Regions from separate parts of the Marinicrinis lubricantis genome, predicted to be linked through region 2. Evidence: riboswitches for the same ligand, from Rfam matches in the RefSeq annotation. Region 2 holds a riboswitch; the other holds the start of a gene.
What was found. Region 2 has a riboswitch for S-adenosylmethionine ahead of ACFPXP_RS05180 (methionine ABC transporter ATP-binding protein). Riboswitches for the same ligand answer to the same signal wherever they lie in the genome.
Positions count from the first base shown of each region.

Region 1: linked by a shared signal. The riboswitch ahead of metA (homoserine O-acetyltransferase MetA) and the one ahead of ACFPXP_RS05180 (methionine ABC transporter ATP-binding protein) in region 2 are both predicted to bind S-adenosylmethionine.

Region 1 is NZ_JBHSQV010000034.1:52,039-63,793, reverse strand. It holds gene thrS (threonine--tRNA ligase) at 1-1,170, opposite strand, end outside; gene ACFPXP_RS05915 (putative sporulation protein YtxC) at 1,565-2,467, opposite strand; gene mqnC (cyclic dehypoxanthinyl futalosine synthase) at 2,600-3,733, opposite strand; gene ACFPXP_RS05905 (PLP-dependent transferase) at 3,894-5,051, opposite strand; gene metA (homoserine O-acetyltransferase MetA) at 5,165-6,103, opposite strand; SAM riboswitch class I at 6,238-6,361, opposite strand; gene mgtE (magnesium transporter) at 6,504-7,868, shown strand; gene corA (magnesium/cobalt transporter CorA) at 8,122-9,060, shown strand; gene ehuB (ectoine/hydroxyectoine ABC transporter substrate-binding protein EhuB) at 9,380-10,279, shown strand; gene ehuC (ectoine/hydroxyectoine ABC transporter permease subunit EhuC) at 10,349-11,005, shown strand; gene ehuD (ectoine/hydroxyectoine ABC transporter permease subunit EhuD) at 11,008-11,664, shown strand; gene ehuA (ectoine/hydroxyectoine ABC transporter ATP-binding protein EhuA) at 11,708-11,755, shown strand, end outside.
Region 2 is NZ_JBHSQV010000032.1:28,307-40,061, forward strand. It holds gene ACFPXP_RS05125 (spore germination protein) at 1-433, opposite strand, end outside; gene ACFPXP_RS05130 (iron-containing alcohol dehydrogenase) at 597-1,760, shown strand; gene ACFPXP_RS05135 (ketoacyl-ACP synthase III) at 1,856-2,851, opposite strand; gene ACFPXP_RS05140 (VanW family protein) at 3,029-3,856, opposite strand; gene ACFPXP_RS05145 (DMT family transporter) at 3,971-4,396, opposite strand; gene lepB (signal peptidase I) at 4,454-5,029, opposite strand; gene map (type I methionyl aminopeptidase) at 5,114-5,863, opposite strand; gene ACFPXP_RS05160 (hypothetical protein) at 5,948-6,457, opposite strand; gene ACFPXP_RS05165 (metallophosphoesterase family protein) at 6,454-7,221, opposite strand; gene ACFPXP_RS05170 (MetQ/NlpA family ABC transporter substrate-binding protein) at 7,368-8,261, opposite strand; gene ACFPXP_RS05175 (methionine ABC transporter permease) at 8,292-8,972, opposite strand; gene ACFPXP_RS05180 (methionine ABC transporter ATP-binding protein) at 8,972-9,976, opposite strand; SAM riboswitch class I at 10,091-10,207, opposite strand; gene ACFPXP_RS05185 (phosphatase PAP2 family protein) at 10,393-11,082, opposite strand; gene ACFPXP_RS05190 (heme oxygenase) at 11,376-11,705, opposite strand.

The sequences.
Region 1 (11,755 bases), on a different contig from region 2:
GATGTGCGCGTCGTTCAACGTCATTCCGCGGACGCGGTGAAGACCGGTCAGTGCTCCGGACATCTCGTACCGATATTGATTCGCCACTTCGGCAATCCGAATCGGCAACTCGCGGTAACTGTGCATATCCGATTTATAGACCATCATGTGATGCGGGCAGTTCATGGGGCGAAGAACCAATTCCTCATTATCCATCACCATGGTTGGGAACATATCTTCTTGGTAATGATCCCAGTGTCCCGAAATTTTATACAGCTCGACATTCGCCATTACTGGGGTATAGACATGACTGTAACCGAGTTTTTCTTCTTTCTCCACAATATAACGCTCTAAAATGCGACGCAGCTTGGCACCTTTCGGCAGCCAGATTGGAAGACCTTGACCCACTTCCTTTGTGAAAGTGAACATTTTCAGATCTTTACCCAGCTTACGATGATCCCGTTTCTTCGCTTCCTCAAGCAATACCAGATGCTCATCCAGCTCAGATTTCTTATTGAAGGCCGTTCCGTATATACGCTGCAGCATTTTATTATTCGAATCACCGCGCCAGTATGCTCCTGCCAGATTCAGCAGCTTGAATACCTTCAGCTTACCGGTTGATGGAACGTGAGGTCCGCGGCACAAGTCGAAAAATTCGCCCTGATCATAAATCGTAATGACGGAATCCTCAGGCAGATCGTTAATCAGTTCTAACTTCAAATGATCATCCAGCTCTCGATAAATGGCGAGCGCTTCTTCCCGGCTTACCTCACGGCGGCGAATTGGAAGGTTTTCTTTCACGATTTCAGCCATCACTTTTTCGATTTTTTCCAGATCTTCCGGAGTGAGCGATTGTTCTAAATCGATATCATAATAAAAGCCATCTTCAATGACCGGACCGATTCCAAGCTTCACGCCCTTCTGTCCATAAATTCTTTTAATTGCTTGCGCCATCAAGTGCGCCGTACTGTGACGGATCACCTCGATGCCCTCTGGTGATTCGGGCGTTACGATCTCGACTGCGGCGTCGTCCTCCAGTGTGTAGTACAAATCAACAACCTTCCCATTGACTTTACCTGCGATAGCGTTCTTTTTCAGGCTGCTGCTGATTGAGCCGGCTATCTCCTCAATGGAAACCCCGCGTTCAAACGGCTTTACTGCGCCATTTGGAAAAGTTACTTGAATCGACATGGATATTTCCTCACTTTCATTCTCGTTTTCATGTGAAATGACTGCGCAAAAACAAAAAAACGCCTGTCCCTATAAAAGGGACGGGCGTTTGTACCCGTGGTTCCACCCTACTTCAATCAACGACCGGTAAAGGTAACCGGTGCTTAAAGTGTGATCCTCGTAATTCGGTAACGGGAATGACCCGGCGATACATACTGATGGAAGCTTCCATGTTCCGTATCACAGCTGCAAAGGGGTAAATATCTGATGTAACGTAAGGAACTTTCAGCCTTCGGCTCCTCTCTCTGACACGCTCTAGCTCAGATATTCATGTCTTTGGTCTTCGCATTTTCTAAAAAAATGGACTTGGCTATTATTATAGCCCCTTTCATTTCATTGTCAAGAGCGCACTTGATTAATGCAGCTGCAGCGGTTTGGGGGCCAAAGGCTCCGTATCCAATACATTTTCCTGACACAGTACTGCCCGTTTTTCGAATATTTGCTGAATCGTCTTAATGACCTGCAGTTCAGGCTCCTTCGTATGAATGTAGATCATTTGCGGGGATACATTAATGAGCGTACTGACAATCATATCCTCATAGTTCAAATCCTGATCCAGCATTTCCACGACCATGCTTTCAATTTGCTTTGCTTTGATCGGCTCCAAATTTTCATCCAACACAACGAAATCGTAATTGCCTTTATGCACAAGATGCACAAGCGGAATTTTGGCTTCCTGCACGTAAACGAAATATTTCAGCAAATTGATAAAGTCCTGATACTGCCTCTCCATCACAAATTCGTCCACAGCATATTCAACAACATCCTTCAGTTGGTCTCGATACTGGTAAGCCCTAAATCGAATCCATCCGAGAATATGTAAGTACCTGTGTTCACGCAGGTATTCAGCTGATTCTTCGGCGATTTTGGCCTTTCTGCTGTTTAGAGCATGCATACGGTCTTCCTCGGTTTCACCTTGCTCATAAAGCAAATGCCGGCTGTATTTCTTCATTTCCTCAATATCCTGCTCATCTTCATAGCCGCTCTCCAGACGGATCAGCTGCTCCATCATGTAAGGCTCAAGCCGAGAGACGACATAATCGGAGACACACCAGCTAAGCCGCTGAATAAATGACTCTATGCCTTCCTCTGACGCTTTATATTTTACAATCACTTCGGTCCGTTCCTTGTATTTTTTGAGCTGTGTCTGAACTTCCTTCGCACTGTATTTATGTTTAAAATGACTCTTGGCCATCCTCAAAAATGTTTCCGCATCGTCCATCCACTTCTCTGTGAACAAAAAAGTAAATAGCTCCATATGCCCACTCCTTTCTAAGGCTACTAAAAGTATATGGGCGCATTCGTGCATATATACAATTAAACAATTGGAAACCGAATGAAGAAAAAGGACCGGTAAGCGTACCCCCGGTCCTTTCAATGATAAGCCGATTTAATTTTGCAAAATGAAATCTTTATCCGCATGCTCGCCCGGCTGGAAAACACGCAGATGGTTATAATACGTGTCTCTTTGAACCGGTGTTTTGCCCGCTTCACGGATCAACTGCAAAATGAGATCGATATTGACTTTGTGTGTGCATGCCGCAGCAGAGACGACATTCTCTTCCATCATGGTGCTGCCGAAATCATTGCAGCCGAATTCCAGCGACTTCTTACCGATCTCAGCCCCCATCGTTACCCATGAGGTTTGGAAATTTCGAACGTTGTCCACCATCAGACGGCTGATTGCCAGCGTCTTTAAGTACTCCTCGTTCGAAACGCGCTCCGCTTTCAAATTGGTATTATCCGGCTGGAAGGTCCAAACGATATAAGCCAGAAAACCCGGAGACGGCAGCTGATTCTGAATGCACTCGTCCTGCGCATCGCGAATCCGCAGCATGTGCAGCACCCGTTCTTCGAAGGTCTCTCCGAAGCCGATGACCATCGTCGCCGTAGTTGACATGCCGACTCGGTGAGCGGCCTTCATAATATCAATCCATTCCGTCCAAGAGCCCTTCAACTTGCTGATTTTATTGCGAATTCGATCAACCAGCATTTCTGCACCTGCACCCGGCAGCGAGTCCAATCCGGCTTCATGCAGCTGACGGAGCACCTCATCGTATGTCTCCAGTCCAGAAAGTTTCTTCATTTCCCTGATTTCAACGGTAGACAGCGAGTGCATATGTACGTTGAAATGACGTTTAATTTCTCGGAGCAGATTCAAATAATATTCGAACGGAAGGTCAGGATTAACGCCTCCCTGCATAAGCACTTCTGTTCCGCCTACATCGACAAGCTCCTGTATCTTTTGCAAAATCGTCTCATTCGGAAGCACATAACCTTCCTCAGAGCCCTGTCTGCGGTAAAAAGCGCAAAACCGGCAAAATACATTGCATATGTTCGTATAATTAATATTTCTTCCGACAACGAAAGTGGCAATCGGATCGGGATGGAATTTTTTCATAACCTCATTCGCGGCCCATCCTATTTTCTCTAGTTCATCCGATTCGAATAAAGCAACCCCATCTTCTAGACTCAAACGTTCACCACGCACGGCCCGCTCTAGTATATGATCGATCCGGCTCATGGCCCCATCTCCCTTATATGAAATACACCTATCTATGAATCTTAGCATACTACACCAACATTTTCACGTACCGTAGCCAGGCAAAAAATGAAAACAATATGGACTGCTTCAAGATGCAGTCCATACATACGTATTTGGAGCTATTCTTGTTTGTACTACACTACAAACCTAATTCTTGTCTGGATGCTTCAAATGCACGATCAAGATCCAATATGAGATCCTCTGCATGCTCAATGCCAACCGAGAAACGTAAAAGACGATCATCGACGCCGATTTTACGACGAATTTCCTCTGGAATATCGGCATGAGTTTGCACGGCCGGATACGTCATCAGCGATTCAACACCTCCGAGACTTTCTGCAAAAGCAATGAGCTGGATATGTCTCAGAATGGGCTCAACTGTACGCGCATCCTTCATTTTGAACGATAGAATCCCCGTGTTGCCGGATGATTGACGATTTTGAACATCATGACCTGGATGGCTTGGAAGCGCAGGATAGTAGACTGCATCCACCAGATCGTGGGCATCCAGCCACTCTGCTACGCGAGTCGCATTGTATTGATGACGCTCCATGCGAAGTGCCAATGTCTTCATACCACGCATGAGCAAATAACTGTCCTGCGGCGCAAGTACGGCTCCGATCGAGTTATGAAGGAATGCCATTTCCTCAGACAATGCTTCTCCTTTCGTCACAATCAGACCAGCCAATACGTCGTTATGTCCGCCTAAATATTTGGTCGCACTGTGAATGACAATATCGGCACCAAGCTCAATGGGACGTTGAAAGAAAGGACTCAGCAGCGTATTGTCGACGATGACGAGCAGCCCTTTTGATTTCGCCCATTCGCTGACTTTCCGAATGTCGGTAATCATCATCAGCGGATTCGTAGGAGTTTCAATAACGATCGCTTTGGTGGTCGGCTGTAAAAGCTGCTCCATCTCCTCAATGCTGTCCGTATCCACATACGAGGAACTGACGCCGAAACGGCTCATGATCCGTTCCAACAAGCGGTATGTTCCTCCGTATAGATCCAGGGATACGAGCAGATGGTCTCCCTGGGAGAACAAGGCAAAAATCGTTTGCAGTGCGGCCATGCCGGAACTGCAGGCAAACCCGCGGTCCCCGGATTCTAAGTCTGCGATAGCATCCTCCAGAACTTGGCGAGTCGGACTCTTCGTCCGTATGTAATCAAAGCCGGTGCTCTGACCCAGCTTCGGATGACGGAATGCGGTAGACTGAAATATCGGAAAATTGACAGCTCCCGTCGTCGATTCGGAGCGGGAACCGATCTGTGCTAAACGGCTTTCAATCTTCATGAGTTTCTCTCCCTCGAAATAATTTAATTTGAATCATCTCAGGTACGGGTACGCAGCGCCGCAGAAGGCGGCACCGTCCCTCTTTGTACCTTTCTCTTCAGCATTTTATCCAATCAAGCCTTTATTCCTGCATGCTGTCCCGGTGCACCCCACTCATAAGGAGTTACCTGATATACATAATAATTCAGCCAATTCGAAAACAGCAAATTCGCATGGGCCCGCCATGTCACCCGGGGGTACCTATTCGGATCATCATTCGGAAAATAGTTTTTCGGAATTTGAATATCCATTCCTTTTTGCAGATCCCGTTCATATTCCCATTTTAAGGTCTCTGCATCATACTCGGAATGTCCTGTAACGAAAATCTGTTTACCGTCTCGAGTGGCAGCAATATAAACGCCGGCTTCATCCGATTCGGATAAAATCTCAAGCTCCTCGACTCGTTCAATATCCTCTTTTCTTACTTCCGTATGACGGGATTGCGGGACGTAAAACACCTCGTCGAACCCTCGAAGAAGCTTCACATTCAGCTTATTGATCGTATGCGGAAATACACCGAATATTTTTTGTTCTGTATCGTACTTGTTAATTCCATAGTGATAATACATACCTGCTTGTGCACCCCAGCAAATATGTAGGGTGGATGTGACATTCGTCTTCGACCACTCCATAATTTGCTCCAGTTCCTTCCAATAGTTCACTTCCTCGAACGGCATCGTTTCCACCGGAGCGCCTGTAATAATCATCCCATCAAACTTCTCATCCTTAATATCTTCGAACGTTTGATAAAACTGCTCTAAATGCTCGGCAGACGTGTTTTTGGAATTATAGCTCTTCGTACGCACTAAAACCGGATCGACCTGAAGCGGCGTATTGCCGATTAAACGAAGAAGCTGATTTTCCGTCGTAATTTTGGTAGGCATCAGATTGACCAATGCGATTCGAAGCGGACGAATGTCCTGCCGCATTGCAGCGGTTTCATCCATCACGAATATATTTTCCTCCGCCAGTACTTCCTTCGCCGGTAATTTATCTGGAATCTTAATCGGCATACGGTCCAACTCCTTCTTGTGTATAGTCAATTTCGTTAGAAGCTCATACTCTTATAAGAGCCCGGTAAAAAATAAAAAAACCTTCTTACATTAAAAGCAAGAAAGGTCCACTTATTTGTTCCGTTCAATGGCCTCTCTCATCTCTCAGAAACGCATATCACGCCCCTGCAAGATTTAGCACCGTGCATTTACGCTTTCACGAAAATGTCGGTTGCCGGGTATCATCGGGCTAGTCCCTCCACCTGCTCTTGATAAGAGTTCGAAACGATTATTCGGTTAATACTACTGTAATCAAAGAAAGCCGCTGCGTCAAGAATAAAATAAACGCTTCACGCGACGAGTAAGTCATACCGGACACCAAACCTCATCATTCCAGATGACAAACAAAAAGGTGATTACAATGCATACGACAGCCCATACCGATACCATCGTATTCGAAATCCACCAATTGCTGGAGCAATCCAAGCTTAAGGAGCTTCATGCGCTGCTGGGTGAGCTGCAGCCATTCGACTTTGCGGAAATTTATGAACTGCTTCCTGCTCCATCCAAACCTAAATTTGTACTTCAACTTGACTCGAGACAGCTGGCCATGATGATACAAGAGCTCGATCTTGAACTCCAGATGGAGGTTCTGCATTATATTGGCTTTGAACGTTCGCCCGATGTGCTGGACCGGATGGACAATGACGACTTGGCCGATCTATTGAAGGAACTGTCGTTTAAAGAAATGGAGGCTTTTCTTTCTTCCATGCAGAAGGAAGAGTCGGAATACGTACAGCATTTAATGAAATATGATCCGGAAACTGCCGGCGGTATAATGACGAACCGATTCGTCTGGATACGAAACCATTATACGGTTCGCGAAGCGGTCGATAAGCTGAAAGCTTTTGCAGCCTATGCGGAAAATTTGTTCTATATGTATGTCCTTGACGAAAACAAGGTTTTGGTTGGCGTTGTTTCGTACCGTGATCTGCTGCTGGCCCATCTTGACGACCGTATTGATGAAATCATGTATAGACGTGTCATTAGTGTTCATGTCGACACCGATCAGGAGGAAGTTGCACGTACGATTGAAAGGTACAATTTCATATCTGTCCCGGTTGTTGATAGCGACAAGCATTTGCTGGGGATCGTAACGGTCGATGATGTGATCGACGTCATCGTTCATGAAGCGGCTGAAGATATACAGAAGCTCTCCGCAACAGGAGCCGGTAAGAAAGGGATCGATTTTCAGACGAGCGTGATTTCAGCGTCAGCCAGACGATTGCCCTGGCTGCTGCTTCTTCTGCTGCTTGGCATGCTGTCCGGAAGCATGATCGCCAGATTCGAAGAAACGCTGGAACGCGTCGTAGCGCTCACCTTCTTCATGCCCATGATCGCTGGCATGACAGGAAATACGGGAACACAATCGTTAGCTATCGTCATTCGAGGACTTGGAACAGAGCGGCTCCATAAAGGAGCGCTGATCAGACTCATCTCCAGAGATTTCGGAGTAGGGCTTGTCTTAGGCCTTATTTGCGGGATACTCATCGGCATCATTGCTTACATTTGGCAAGGGAGCGTCATGCTTAGTTTTGTCGTCAGTCTTTCCCTTCTGCTAACGCTGGTAATCGGCACGCTCGCTGGAACACTAATTCCCCTGCTGCTTTATAAACTAAAGATCGATCCTGCCATCGCCTCAGGACCTCTTATTACAACATTGAACGATTTATTTTCACTGTTTGTTTACTTTGGTCTTGCGACTTTATTCATTAACCAATTATAGGTGGAATGGAAGCGGCATTTCACTCTTGCTGACAAGCAGCAATCGGTTTATACTAAATGAGGATTTTGAGCATTACAAGATCATTGTACGAGGTGAATCAGCGTATGGACGGGGACCGACCGAGGGACAACGTGCCAGCATGCAAAAAGCAGAATATGATGGGAAACAAAGGTACCCTAGAACCGCGCAGCATTCTTAAACTCGACTGATCAGGCGTACCTTTGTTCTCCTGTCGCTGAAAGGGAGTGACAAGATGAAGGTACGTTTAGTCGTTGACGGCGTATTTGAAGAAGTCGAGCAGGTTACGGAGGCGCTTCATCCGCCCGAAAGCGGATTTTACTGGATCGACGCTTCTACCGAAGACTTGCAAGAGCTTCAGCATATTTTCAATCTACATGATTTGGCTGTGGAAGACTGCATGAACGAGGAAGAACAGCGGCCGAAACTGGAAATTTATGATGCAGGACATTATTTTATCGTGATTAATAGCATTCGATTTGATGATGAGGAAATATTTCTTCGTTCCTTAAACATTTTTCTGGGCAGGCATTTCATTATTACCGTCACACAGCAAAAAATCAATGAACTTCGTTTAATCAAACCATTGCTATTAGAGGAAAAAGTAAATCAAGCCGATCGCTTCTTGTATCATCTCATTGATTTAGTCATCGATAATTACTTTACCGTCAGTGATCGGATTGAAGCCAAAATTGAAAATCTAGAAGAAGATATTTTAATGCATACCCGCAAATCGCATCTGAATGAAATTATTGGTCTTCGCAGTGAGATATTGTGGTTAAAAAAAGCGCTGGGTCCGCAAAAAGAGCTCATCGCGACCTTGAACCGCAAGGAACTCAGACTCATCGATGATGAACTGCAGAAGTATTTCAGCGACATCTACGAGAACTCCGTGAAAATATCGGAAACCTTTGATACGTTCAGAGACTTGATGGGCAACCTTAGAGAAGCTTATCAATCCAGTGTGGCGAACAGGGCCAACGAAATCATGAGGGTATTTACGGCGATTACAACCATATTTATGCCGCTTACCGTCATTACTGGTATCTATGGTATGAACTTTGATCATATTCCCGAGCTGCACATGTCAAACGGCTATTACTTTGTATTAGGGGCCATGGTTACGATCGGCAGCTTGATGTTTTTATTGTTTAAAAAGAAAGATTGGTTGTGAGGGAAGCCCGCCTGGGCTTCTTTTTTTATGTAAAATGCGGATTCACATTCTTTCAATCATTGAAAAATTTCATAAGATCAACCCGATTCCTGGCTAATCTTGTCTAAAGTGTGACGTCCTCCGCAGGATTCTGGAGGATCTGACCAAAATAGGCAGTTATCTCTGTGTAATCTATGCTTACATAAGTTGAGCATGAGATACTCTCTCTGAGCCCAGCTCAGCAAGGGTGAGCTCTTTTAGCGATTCATGTTACCATTAGTAACTGTAATCATCCTTTTGGAAATTTGATGGGAATGAATGAAGGGGGAGTCTTTGTTAAATGAAGTTAATTTCAAAAAAGTTTTTGTTATTTTTCGTCTTGTTGACCTTGGTGGCAGCTGTCATCGGCTGTGGTAACAACAATGGAAGTAAAGGCGGAAAAGTGGTCATGGTTGAAGATTTTGAACAGCCCGACATCGAAGGAGTCAGAGGATACGGTGCGGCCGCGTTCCGCAGCGAGGATGTTGCACTCAGAGATGCTTTTAATACGGAGTTAGCGAAATTAAAAGAATCCGGCGATTTATTAACCTTGTTGGAGGAGAATGGTTTCTCCGAAGCTGAGCTTCCTGGAGACCAGTCAATGAAAGCGTTATGCGGACCTAGCTTCCAAGAAGGAAGCGGCGGTAATACGCTTGAGAAAATTAAATCCGAAGGAAAGGTCGTCGTCGGATTCGCGAATGAAAAGCCTTATGCCTATCAGGATGAAAACGGCGAATTGAAGGGTGAAGCTATTAGTGTTGCAACCGCCGTCTTCAAAAATATGGGGATCGAGGAGATTGAAGGCAAGCTTGTTGAATTCGGAAGCCTGATTCCTGGACTGCAGGCAGGACGCTTTGATGTCATCACGGCAGGAATGTACATTACACCTGATCGCTGTGAACAAGTCGTCTTTGCTGAACCGGAGTACAGCATTGGTGAAGCGCTGGGAGTCATTGAAGGCAATCCGAAGGATCTGCACAGCTATGAAGATATCGCAAACAATCCTGACGCCAAAATAGCAGTGATGCAGGGAGCCATTGAAATCGGCTATTTGGAGCAGGTTGGTGTAAAGGATGACCAAATTGTTAAAGTTCCGGATCAAGCAGCGGCTTTGAACGCTGTACAATCTGGACGCGCAGATGCCGTTACGATGACATCGATGTCATTAAAATCGATTCTGGAATCTGCGGAAGGTAAATAAACAACTTTGTGGCTTTGACCCTGTGCAGCCCCTTGGCCGCGACAGGGTCATTGTCACGGAGGAGAGGAGTTGGGATTTATTTCTATCGCAAGTTACTTACCCGAAATGTTAAGGGGGACATGGATAACGGTCCAGGTTACCTTTTTATCGGCCATTGTCGCCTTTTTCGTGGCATTTCTATTCGGATTAGGACGACTTTCAAGATGGAAGCTGATCAATGGAATTTGTTATGTTGTCGTTGAATTTATTCGCGGTACGTCACTCATGGTTCAGCTCTTTTGGTTGTATTATGTCCTGCCGTTTTTCGGTATTTCATTCAACGAGCTTTTGACCGGTATAGTGGCCATTGGACTCAACTACGGGGCTTACGGATCGGAAATTGTTCGCAGCTCCATCAAGGCCGTGCCGAGTGGTCAAAGGGAAGCAGGAATCGCTTTAAATTTATCCCCGATACAAATTATGATGAGGCTGATCATTCCTCAAGCTTTCATCCGAATGATTCCACCTTTCGGCAATCTCCTGATCGAGCTTTTAAAAGGAACTTCTCTAGTATCCTTTATTACGTTAGCAGATTTGACCTACGAGGCCATGACCTTAAGAAACCATTACTATTCAGAACAAGGCATGATATTTGCTCTGCTGCTCGTCATTTATTTTATTTTAGCTTACGCTATGACCCTGGGTATGCGAGCGCTTGAAAAACGCATGTCAGCAGGGAGGTTGTAACGATGTGGGATTGGAACTACGCATTTGAAGTGCTGCCTGAAATTCTTGCTGCATTAAAAATTACGGTTACAGTCACTTTCGTATCCTTTGCGCTAGCATTAGCAGGCGGCTTAGTGCTTGCACTGTTAAGACGAAGCAAATCGAAGTGGCTCTCTTGGCCAGCAGCAGCTGTTATTGAATTTATACGAAGTACACCGATTCTCGTCCAAGCCATTATTTTGTTCTTTGTATTGCCGCTGTACGGCATTACTTTTTCCGCATTCACCGCAGGTGTCATTGCGCTAGGTTTACATTACAGCACCTATTTATCCGAGGTGTATCGTTCCGGCATTGATGCGGTCCAAAAAGGACAATGGGAAGCGGCACAAGCACTGAACTTTTCCAAGTCACAAACTTGGATCCGTATTATTTTACCGCAAGCCATACCGCCAATCATTCCGGTTCTTGGAAATTACCTCATCACGATGTTTAAAGAGACGCCTATCCTCGCAGCCATTACTTTAATGGAAATTTTGGCTACTGCAGAGGAAATTGGCTCTGAAAGCTGGCGTTATTTAGAACCTATCACGATTGTCGGTATTCTGTTCCTGCTTCTCAGCTATCCATCCTCTCTGCTTGTCAGTTATTTGGAGAAGCGATTAAACCGGGGACAAACATAATACAAGAAATGACAATCAACCAACAAAACAAGGAAGTGAACCTATGAACGAAAAGGTTAAACCCGTTGTAAGCTATCGCAATATTCGAAAA
Region 2 (11,755 bases):
TAATCAGTGCACAAACTTTATCTCCTTCGTTTAACTGTAAGACGATATAGCCCTTCAGCATCTTTTCGCCGATCGTTTGGAGATTATCCGTAATTACAATATTAGGAATAGGCAAATGCTGCTTTACTTCTGCAATATGATGGAAGTGATGAGCCTTTAAGCCGCCTTCCTTAAACACTTTCATAATGTATTCCTTGTATATGCGATCATCAATCATTGAATTATAGAACGAAGCAATAAGTCTTCCCTTATCATTTGAAATCGATGTTTGTACAAAGTCGGAAGATCGCTTGGCTTGTTCAATCAATTCATAAACGGATTTATAGGCAGGCGAGAATTGCCCTTTATTCTCATCCTGACGACTCGCTTCTTGATGATGTTTCGCCTCAAGCTTCACCTTCGATTTTGATTTTCGCCTTTTAATAAAAATCATGGTCATCTCTCCATGCTCTGCCATCTTTTACTCTTTAGCATGTGAAAATAGAAACAGCTTATACATTCAGCCTCGGATACATTTTTTCTTCTCAAATTTGGAATGTCTTCGAAAAAGGTTTAATATGAAAGGAGAAACTGCTTGTCAGAAAGGATGATCTCACATGATGCCATTTACATTTCATAATCCAACTAAACTGATTTTTGGTGATGGACAGTTGGAACAGCTGGAGAAAGAAGTTCCGATGTACGGTAAAACCGTACTGATGGTGTACGGAGGAGGGAGTATCAAAGCAAACGGTCTTTACGACCGCGTCCTTCAACATTTAAATCGCATTCAAGCAGCGGTATACGAATTGCCGGGCGTTGAGCCGAATCCAAGAGTTTCAACAGTTCGCAAGGGTGTGCAGCTTTGCAAAAACCATCAAGTTGATCTCATCTTAGCCGTCGGAGGCGGAAGTGTCATCGATTGCTGTAAGGCCATTGCTGTCGGAGCAAAGACCGAAATTGATGTTTGGGATATCATCACTCGCAAAAGTGAAGCGAAGGATGCACTTCCAATCGGCACCATTCTTACACTTGCTGCGACGGGCTCTGAGATGAACTCTGGTTCCGTTATCACCAATTGGGAGACGCAGGAAAAAATCGGCTGGGGCAGTCCTTTAGTATTTCCGCGGTTTTCCATTCTCGAGCCCAAAAATACAGTCAGTGTCCCTGAAAATCAGACCGTATACGGTATTGTAGATATTATGTCGCACGTCTTTGAGCAGTATTTTCGCCATACGGATAATGTGAAGCTGCAGGATCGATATTGCGAAGGACTGCTGCGAACCGTTATCGAAACTGCACCTCAGCTTATGAAGGATTTAAACAATGCTAAGTATCGAGAAACGATCTTGTACTGTGGAACGATGGCGCTGAATGGAACGATCAGCATGGGCGCCGGTGGTGATTGGGCTACACACAATATTGAACACGCGGTATCTGCTGTGTATGATATCCCGCATGGCGGCGGACTGGCTATCTTATTCCCGAACTGGATGAAGCACGTCATGGATGAAGGCTTAGATCGTTTTAAGCAATTCGCGGTTAGAGTGTTTGATATTGATCCAACAGGTAAAACGGATCGAGAGGTTGCACTGCAAGGCATTGAGGCGCTCCGCAGCTTCTGGAACTCCATCGGTGCACCTTCCCGTTTGGCCGATTATGATATCGATGAATCCAAATTCGATGCCATGCTTGATCATGCGATGGCGAACGGACCGTTTGGCCACTTTAAAAAACTGGAGCGCGAAGATGTCCGTGCAATCTACACAGCTTCACTATAATTCCATGTAGTAATGTAGAAATTAGAAAACTCCATCTCTGCTGTACAGCAGAAATGGAGTTTTTATCATGAAATCTTTTCCTCTTTCATACTTGCTTAACCTTTCCATCGAATCATTAAAGCAGCCTGAACGAGACCCCCTCCAAAGCCATAGAGCATCATCAGGTCTCCATCCTTCACCTTGCCATCGTCCAACCCTTTAAGTATCGACAGAGGTATCGTTGCCGCAGAGGTGTTTCCGTAATATTCAAGGCTGTAGAGTGTTTTATCAAAAGGCATGCCGCTCTTTTCACAAATCGATTCGATCATCCGAAGATTGGCACTGTGAGGTACGAACCAACTGACATCGTCCATCTTGAAACCAGTCTGATCTAGAAGCTTGGACATTCCCTCGGGTACGGTCGTCACCGCCCACTTATACACTTCTCTTCCGTTCTGATAAATGAGTCCATCGAATTCCATTTTTTCGCCTGCAAGTGTATTGGATAGGCCGCTCCGGTAAACATGCTTCGCGCCGCCGCCGTTAGAATATAAATATGAACCAAAAATCCCCGGCTCATCCGTATACTCGACGAGTGCGGCTCCTGCACCATCACCGAACAATATACAGGTGCTCCGATCCTCGTAATTGGTTACCTTCGAGAGCGTCTCCGCTGCAAAAACGATAATTTTGTGGTGCAAACCGGAAGTAATCAGGCCTGCCGCCATATGTATTGCATATGTAAAGCCCGCACATGTCGCATTCAAATCGATTGCGCCTACCTGAGGAAGATTCAACCGATCCTGCAGCAAAGCAGCCGTGCTGGGAAAGGCATAATCGGGAGTTGACGTACTGACCAATATCATGTCCACATCCGATAGGTCACAGTGATATCTGGCGATCATATCTTCTGCTGCCCGGACACACATATCGGAGGTAAACTCCTGTTCCGACGTAATTCTTCGCTCCTTCATCCCCGTTCGCGTAGTAATCCACTCATCATTCGTATCGACTAACCGTTCCAAATCGTCGTTGGTTAATATCTTCTCCGGAACATAACCTCCGATCGCCGTTATAGATGCGGTGAGTTTCGCCGTAATGTGATTGTGCATTCCTTGCATTCTCCTCTCTCTTAAGCAACCAATCTATTTCAATTGGACATTTCCGTTTCGATTTATCCTTCATCATCTTAACAAGAGAACGGATATGAAATCAAATCATTCCGTAAGCAGCGTACATTTTCTCATCTATTATTCATACATATTTGGATTTCCCAATTCCATTCCTATTCACTGTCCCTCCCGATTCTGAAGTAATGGAGAATACATCATAAGCGCGTGGTTCTCCGTCACATACTCATCATCCAAGATTTCCCCTGCCAGGTTATATACGTATCGGTGGATCCTATTATGCCTCACATAGCCGCCCCAAGACTCTGCGGTAATACGGTGTTCCTTCTCATACACTTCGAAGTGGTAGAAAGGTTTCTGAGAACATCTCCATTCCCCTACAAGATGTGTGTCTGTCAAATACAAGTGAAGCTGATACACCGAGCTAACCCGATTATCAATCTGCAGATCCAAATAATTATAGGCACATGTTGCCCCGCTGCCGAAGGGCTGAGTTCGAGATGAATCTGGGAATACATCATAGCTGTGACGATAGCGTTCATGAATCGTAAGCGGCGTGTGAAGGGTCATCCAGTAGATGAGGTTGGACAGCTGGCACAGCCCACCGCCTATTCCTTCTTTGAAAGTGCCGTAAAATAGAACCATCCCTTTTTGATAACCCTTTCTTTTGGAAGGTCGGCCAATCTGTCTCCAATAGGAAAACCTTTCACCAGGCTGTATGAGAAGTCCGTTTAATCGTCCAATCGCCAGCGATAAATTAGCGACCTTTCCTCGCTGCAATCTCATGTCAACATCTTTAAGCTTCCGGTACAACGGAGTTTCGTGGCGGAATACGACAAAAGGAAGCATGTCTTGCGATCTCATCCTGGCATATCGGTTTCCTCCTGTGTACCAATGCAGGTATCTCTTCCATGTGTAATACATCTTCCCCAACCTGATACGAAAAGGCGAACGTTTCTTTGGTTTCAAAGATGCATTCAATCTCATGAGCCATTCCCCTCCATATAAGAAGTAGCCATGGTATTCATCATTCCGGTGCAATGAACCGAAAAAAGCAAACATCCCCTATTCGTCAGGGGATGCTGTCGCTCAGGAAGCCATTTATTTTTTATAAAACAATATCAATGCCGCTCCTAGGCAGACAAGTCCTGCCGCACGGCGCCAATCGATTGGTATATGTTTCCCGCTAATCAATCCGTAGTGATCAATCAATGTACTGGCGGCCATTTGACCGAAAATAATCGCTAGAATCGTCGTTGCTACACCGAGCTTCGGAGTCATCGTTACACTGATAAACACGTATACCGCTCCCAGCAAGCCCCCAGTCAGCTGCCATTTGGGCAGATTCAACACATGCAGCGGATTGCCTTTTCCTAAAAAGATCATACATAGAAAAAGTGCCACCGTACCGATTAAAAAAGATACGAATGACGCTTCGATCGAACCAACCTGCTTGCCCATCATCCCATTAACGCCTGCCTGAACGGCAATGCATATACCTCCAATGACGGCAAACAGCATATACATCAAGCTCACATTTTCACCTTCTGTTGTTATGTTGATCGGATATGATTATGAAATTATTCAATCAATACTACCAAATTCGCTGAGCGGCCATATTCGAAATATAACTCTCCCTTCAATATCATCCTCATGAATCGGACCCAGCGCTCGGCTGTCCAAGCTAATTTGCCGATTGTCACCCAACACGAAATAATGATCTTTCGGCACAGTGTATGGAACTGTCATTCCATTCGGATACGTAACGCCTTTGGCATACGGCTCTTCCAGCTGCTCGTCATTTACATATACGTTTCCATCCTTCATATCAATCACGTCGCCAGGCAAGCCGATTACTCGCTTCACTAATCGATGCTCATACTCCGAACCGCTGATTATGACAACATCACCCTGTTTTGGATTTTGGAAATAATATGTAATTTTGTCCTCTATTAATCGCTGGCCTTCGAACAACGTGTTTTGCATCGAATCTTGTTCGACTTGTGTTTGTGCCACGGCGTAATTTTGAATCAGGATAGCAATGATGAAGGCGGCGGCAATCGAGATGACCCATTCCTTAACTTCCTTCCAGATTTTTGGTGTTTCCCGTTTTACACTCTGGTCATCGACATTCAATTCCGTTAACTGCTTCTCATCCATCACTACTCTCTCCTTATAGCTGGGCTATGGTTATATCAAATACCAAAACATTTTTTCAGGCAGGATGTCCCTGCCTGATCGATTCTAATCCGCTGACGTCGTAATAATCGGCTCATCCTCTGTAATGATGATCGTATGCTCGAATTGAGCGACAAAGCTTTGATCCGGCAGCTTTAACGTCCAGCCATCCGGCATTTCAATTACGTAATCCGCTCCGGTGGATAAGAATGGCTCAATCGTTACAACCTGCCCTTGTTTAAAGCGGCGCTTTTCATGGGGATCATAATAATGGACAATTTGCTGAGGCTCTTCATGCAGTGACTTTCCAATGCCGTGACTGCACAAATTTTGAATCACGTTATAACCACCCTTGTGAGCTTCCTGTTCGATCAATCGTCCAACCTCATTCAACTTCGTCCCTGCTTTAATGGAGCGTATAACCTTCATCATCGTTTGCTGCGTATAATCACACAGCTTTACAATTTCAGAGTTCCCTGGAGACAAGACGAACGAATATCCCGAATCACCGTAATAACCGTCGAATTCTGCGGAAACATCAATATTGACCAAATCACCAGCCTTCAGGATCCGGTCCCCGGGTATTCCATGTGCCACCTCTTGATTCACACTGATGCAGGTTGCACCTGGAAAATCATAAGTCACTTTCGGTGCAGATTTCGCTCCATGCTCATTCAGAAAACGTTCCCCGATCTCATCCAGCTCACGCGTCGATATTCCGGCTACGGCATGCTTCTTCATTTCCTGTATGGTGAGGGCAACGATACGCCCAATTTTTTTTAACCCGTCAATATCTTGCTGTGTTTTCACGATCATAAAGCTTCCTCCTGTTGTTAATCTTCAACCATCCGAATTTTTATCACTTCACACTATTATATCACATCAGAGCTTCATTTGACTTCATTCCTTACATTGTTTTTGGGAAACTAAGCGAGTCAGCGGTCTAGCGTACAATATGATTGCAAGGGAAATCACGGTCTTTAAACCCGCACTAATCAACTCATCCGCCAACCCTTCATTTCCAATGCGGAATGGATCCAGATCTCTTTCTGCAACGATTGAAATCAAACTGGAAATCAGCTCCGGCAAGCCGCTCACCAGCATGACCAGCCCAACGATCATTAAACTTAGGGGATACAGCCCATTCATTTCTATTTTTTCCACTTCGTCCTCTTTTGCCGGAACTAATTTATAAGCTAACGGTTTAGCGAGAAGCCACAACAATAACGATACACCGATCATGAAAATTCCAGGAATCAGCTGGAGCAGCAAATAACGTTCCAGTTCATGATCCTCTTGTGAAATCATAACATAGCCTAACCATTGCTGAACAAGGAAGAATAACGCCTGTATTCCGAAATAAATGGACAACAACCGTATCGCAACAAACGCAGCCGTCTGGAGCTTCATCCTTGTTCCCCTTCCCTCTTTGACTTGCTCTGCAGCCCTCGGTAAACCGCCGTTCTAAGTTCGGCGGCATACGGTTCAAGCAAGGGCATTCGTTCATCTTTTGCGAGCTGAATGGAAAGCTCAATATCATAGGAGACTCTTGCAAACTGAATCGTGAATGGAGCGGCTTCCCTGCACTTATACTCCCCTTCCATAATCACGTAAGAAGCACTTGTCATATCCAACGGATTGCCGACACTGCCGGTATTGAACAACGTTTTTCCATCCATATGCTGCATATACGCCTGATGAATATCACCATAACCCGCAACGTCGGGTCCTTCAACATAACAGGAGGATGGAGTGCTGTCCGTATTGTCGAACATCGTAAGCCTGTCCTCCCATGAATCCCACGGCTGTATGCGGCAGTACACACTTTGCGGCGAAGCATGAAAAAGTCGAACCCTTCTGCCACTCATCCAGTAATCATAACAGAATGGCAGCTCAGATAAATATTTCATCCGTTCTTCTCCAAGCCGGTTCTGGTGCCACTGAAGCTCTGGAGACGTTTGAGGCTTTACGATAAAATCGTCCCAATTTCCTCTTATGACGATGTCGCAGACCTCGCGAGTACGATCCACTGCTCGCTCGGAATGAGGCCCTTTGCCGACAAGATCTCCTAAACAAAAAATCCGTCTTATGCCGCGCCGCTGAATATCTTCTAGTACCGCATCGTAAGCTGGCATATTGCCGTGAATATCCGAGATGATCGCAATCTGCTCCATTAATTCCCCTCCTCTTCTTTTCTCTAAAACATCCTCATTCTGTATATTTTAACACACGCTTACACTCCATTTCCTACAATTGTAACAATCAAGAAAAAACGGCGGACCGAATCGGTCCGCCGCACTATGTCATGATCTTGAACTCATTATTCAAATACAGGCACAACTGCGCCTTGATACTTCTCATTGATGAATGTTTTCACGGCTTCGGAATTGAGCGCTTCTGCTAGCTTTTGGATAGCATCCGAATCTTTATTATCCGGTCTTGCCACCAAAATATTAACATATGGAGAATCGCTTCCTTCAATGAACAGTGCATCTTCCGTTGGTACTAAACCAGCTTCTAAAGCGTAGTTCGTATTGATCAATGCCATGTCTACTTCTGGAAGCATCCTAGGCAGCATCGCAGCTTCCAATTCCGTAAATTCTAGATTTTTAGGATTTTCCGCAATGTCATCGATCGTGGCTTCGATTCCGGCATCTTCCTTCATTGTAATCAGGCCGTTTTCCTGAAGCAGAAGAAGAGCGCGTCCGCCGTTCGTTGCATCATTCGGAATAGCAACTTTCGCCCCATCTTCCAACTGATCGATAGAATCGATTTTTTCTGAGTAAGCGCCGAAAGGCTCAACGTGAACTCCAACGACATTGACAAGATCCATGCCTTGCTCCTCATTGAATTGGTCCAGGTATGGCTGGTGCTGGAAGAAGTTCGCATCTAATGCACCTTCATATACTTGAACGTTCGGCTGTACATAATCTGTAAATTCTTGAATTTCCAGGGTGATGCCTTGCTCAGCCAAAATCGGTTGAACCTCTTTTAAAATTTCAGCATGAGGAACCGCCGTAGCACCAACCTTGATGGTTACCGGTTCTGCGGCATCCGTGTTCTCAGCTTCATTGCTGTTTTGATTTTCTGTTGCAGCCCCTTCATTTCCCCCGTTAGATCCGGAAGTACCGCTGTTGTTATTGTTCCCGCCGCCGCATGCTGCCAGAACAAAAACAAGGACTAAGGAAAGTAATGCCAATAATCCTTTTTTCATGATGATTTCCTCCTTTTGTTTCATCTATATTTATTTTTTAGTAAAATGCCGGACCAGACGATCGCCTAACATCTGCAATATCTGAACCAGCACAACTAACAGAATAACACAGACATACATTACTTCAGGTTTGAAACGTTGGTAGCCATAGCGTATTGCCAAGTCACCCAGACCGCCCCCGCCGATCGCACCGGCCATCGCCGTATATGATACGAGTGTGACAGCAGTAATCGTAATCCCCGCTATAATCCCGGGACGGGCTTCGGGCAGCATCACCTTCCAAATAATTTGAAGCGGTGAAGCTCCCATCGATTGTGCGGCTTCGACGACACCTTTATCCACCTCACGTAATGATGTCTCAACCAGTCTTGCAAAAAATGGTGCAGCCGCAATGACAAGCGGCGGTATCGTACCTTTCACGCCTATCGAAGTATCGACCAGCATTCGTGTAAAAGGAATGAGCATGACCATCAATACTATAAATGGGATCGAACGCAATATATTAATAACAAATGATAGAATCGAATAAAACCATTGATTTGAAAACAATTGACCTTTCGAAAATAAAAACACAAGTACGCCCAACGGAAGTCCAATGAGGAGCGTGAACAAGGTGGACCATCCTAACATGAGCAGCGTATTTTGGCTCTGCTCCCAAACTTCGTCCCAGCGAACCTCTTTCATCAGATCCGACGAATGAAACCAATCCATCACAGCACCTCCACCTCCAATCCCTTCTGCTTCAACAGTTCCGCAGTTCTGCCTGCATCAGCTGCCTCGCCATGAAGCTCGATGATCAGCTGACCATACGGAAGGTCCTTCATTTTGGAAATGGAGCCCTGCAATATGCTGAAGGATAATCCGGTATCTCGGATGGTCTCGAATAAGACAGGTTGGTAAGTTGTTTCCCCTTTAAAAGAAATTTTCAGGAGCGAGTGAAGAAGAGAGCCCTCAGCATAGCTCCGAACCTCCTCATGATCATTCACCTGTGAAACGAATTGGCGAGTTACCGGGTGCTGCGGACGCAGGAACACGTCGACGACTTTCCCCGATTCTACGATTTTCCCTTGATCAATAACCGCCACTCGGTCACATATATCTCGGATGACCTGCATTTCGTGCGTGATCAGGACGATGGTGAGATTCAATTTTCGGTTAATATCCAGCAGAAGCTGAAGAATCGATTTGGTCGTTTCCGGATCAAGAGCCGATGTCGCCTCATCGCAGAGCAGCACATGTGGGTGATTAGCAAGTGCTCTGGCAATCCCCACGCGCTGCTTCTGTCCTCCAGACAGCTGGGAAGGGTATTTAGATAGGTGCGCTTCTAAACCGACCAGCTGGGCTAACTCCTCAACACGACGCTTTACTTCGTTCCGGTTCGTCTTGACGAGACGCAGCGGAAACGCGATATTCTCAAATACAGTAGCGGAAGAAAGCAAGTTAAAGTGCTGAAAAATCATCCCGATATTACGTCGTTCCGCTTGAAGCTTCCGGCCCTTTAATGCGGTTAGCTCGACCCCATTCACATATACACGGCCTTCGGATGGCTTTTCCAATAAGTTGATACAGCGAATCAACGTACTCTTGCCAGCTCCGGAATGTCCAATAATACCGAAAATTTCGCCTTGAACAATGTCCAAATCCAGTTCATCCAGTGCCTTCAGCGTCTGCTTCCCGCTTTGATATATTTTGGTTAAACCTTCTAGTTTTATCAACGAACACACCTCTATAGAATTCTAGACTATGAAAATCACATTACATCAGTCATCATTTCTCGACAAAAAAACCTATTTCAGGCATGAAATAGGGTAACCTTGAAGTTCACGCCTATCTCATCTTTCAGTTCCCAAAGGTTCTGAAGGAATTGGCACCAGACGTCTGCAGTAAGGATGCAGACCGGTTGCCGGGCATCATAGGGCCTTTCCCTCCGCCGCTCTGGATAAGATAGAATCCATTTGAAATTCGTTAAAATAATATCAACATATGATCGAAGTATATCGGATCGAGAAGAGCACGTCAAGAACTATCCTGATTTCATTATTAGACATTAATTTGCATTAATTTACATATCCAAATAATGGTTTGTTATAAAAAAGAGACACAGTATAAAACTGCGTCTCTTCCCTTTCGTTTAACCGGGTAAATTGGCACCCTTCGCTTTTTGTTTGGCCAAGTACACGCTTCTTGCAGCTCTTTTTTCCTTGATCTTGCTGGCAGCTGCATTGGTAGCGAAAATTAAAGCCTCTCCTAAAATGATCGCAATAATGAGATCCGGTATATAGTGCTGCTTGACGAATAAAGTAGATAAATAAATGGAATAACATAAAATATTAATGGCGAGACGGAGCAGTTTCGGCATCGCAACCTTCTGGAACGATCTCATCAAAAGCCATGTCGTCAACACATGAATACTCGGAAAACAATTGTATGGCAAGTCGTTGCTGTATATATACTTCACAAGATTCAATAAGAACGTATCGTCCGTAATCTCGGGACGAGGTACATGCGTTTGATAGTTAATATAAACAATATAACAAATGATATGCCCAACCACGGAATTGACAATATATTTATAATACTCTTCTCGATTCAGAAAGCACATGAACACGAGGCTGATAAAGATAAACGGTCCCCATATAATGTATGGAATAATAAATGCTTCCCAGAAAGGGATGTAGTCGTCGATTCCGAATTTAATAATATGGATAGGACGATCCGCGCTGTTGACCAGACCGTACGTCGCACTGCAAGCTGAAATGGCCAGCATATAAACTAAAGGAAAGAGCTCTCTCCAGGTCAATCTTTGAAGCCATTGTTTCATGCTTGGGTTCTCTCCCTTGATCTTTTTTTGTCTATTTTGAACAACAATACTACTCATTCTAATCGCTCTTTAACTTTCCCGCAACATTTTTTTTCAAAAATATCGAGATTTCCACATCATATGACAAGGATTCTCAGCAACAACTTCATCTTCTCTTCATTTTTTAATTACAATAGTATAACGGATTACAACCACATAAAGTTGTTGCTGCTCCGAAAAAACGCAAAAAAATACAGCCTGCTTTATGAAGGCAAGCTGTGCGTCTCATCATGCGAATTCAACTGTATTGAGTTCTATAATGTATCCCTCTCAATAGAGGATACGATTTTAGATATCACTATTTCACTCCCCAACATAGGCGATTCCGTATTTTCATTTTGAGATTTTGCTCCTCGATGCGCTTCTCTGAATGCATCGCTTTGCTTCCAGGCCTCAAAGTCCTCCAAGGTTTCCCAATACATATTGACATGAAGCTCATCGTGCTCCGTTACATTTTGCCTAAGTGTCACTTCAACCTTGACGAACCCTTTCATCTGCTGCAATGGTCCAGGCTTAGTGAATCTCGGCGCCATTTTCTCCGCAAAACCCAGCTTTGTACGTATTCGATTCGTTACAATATACATGTGTAGGATCCTCCTCGTTCGGTGGTGTGGAATGATGACATGCTCATTCA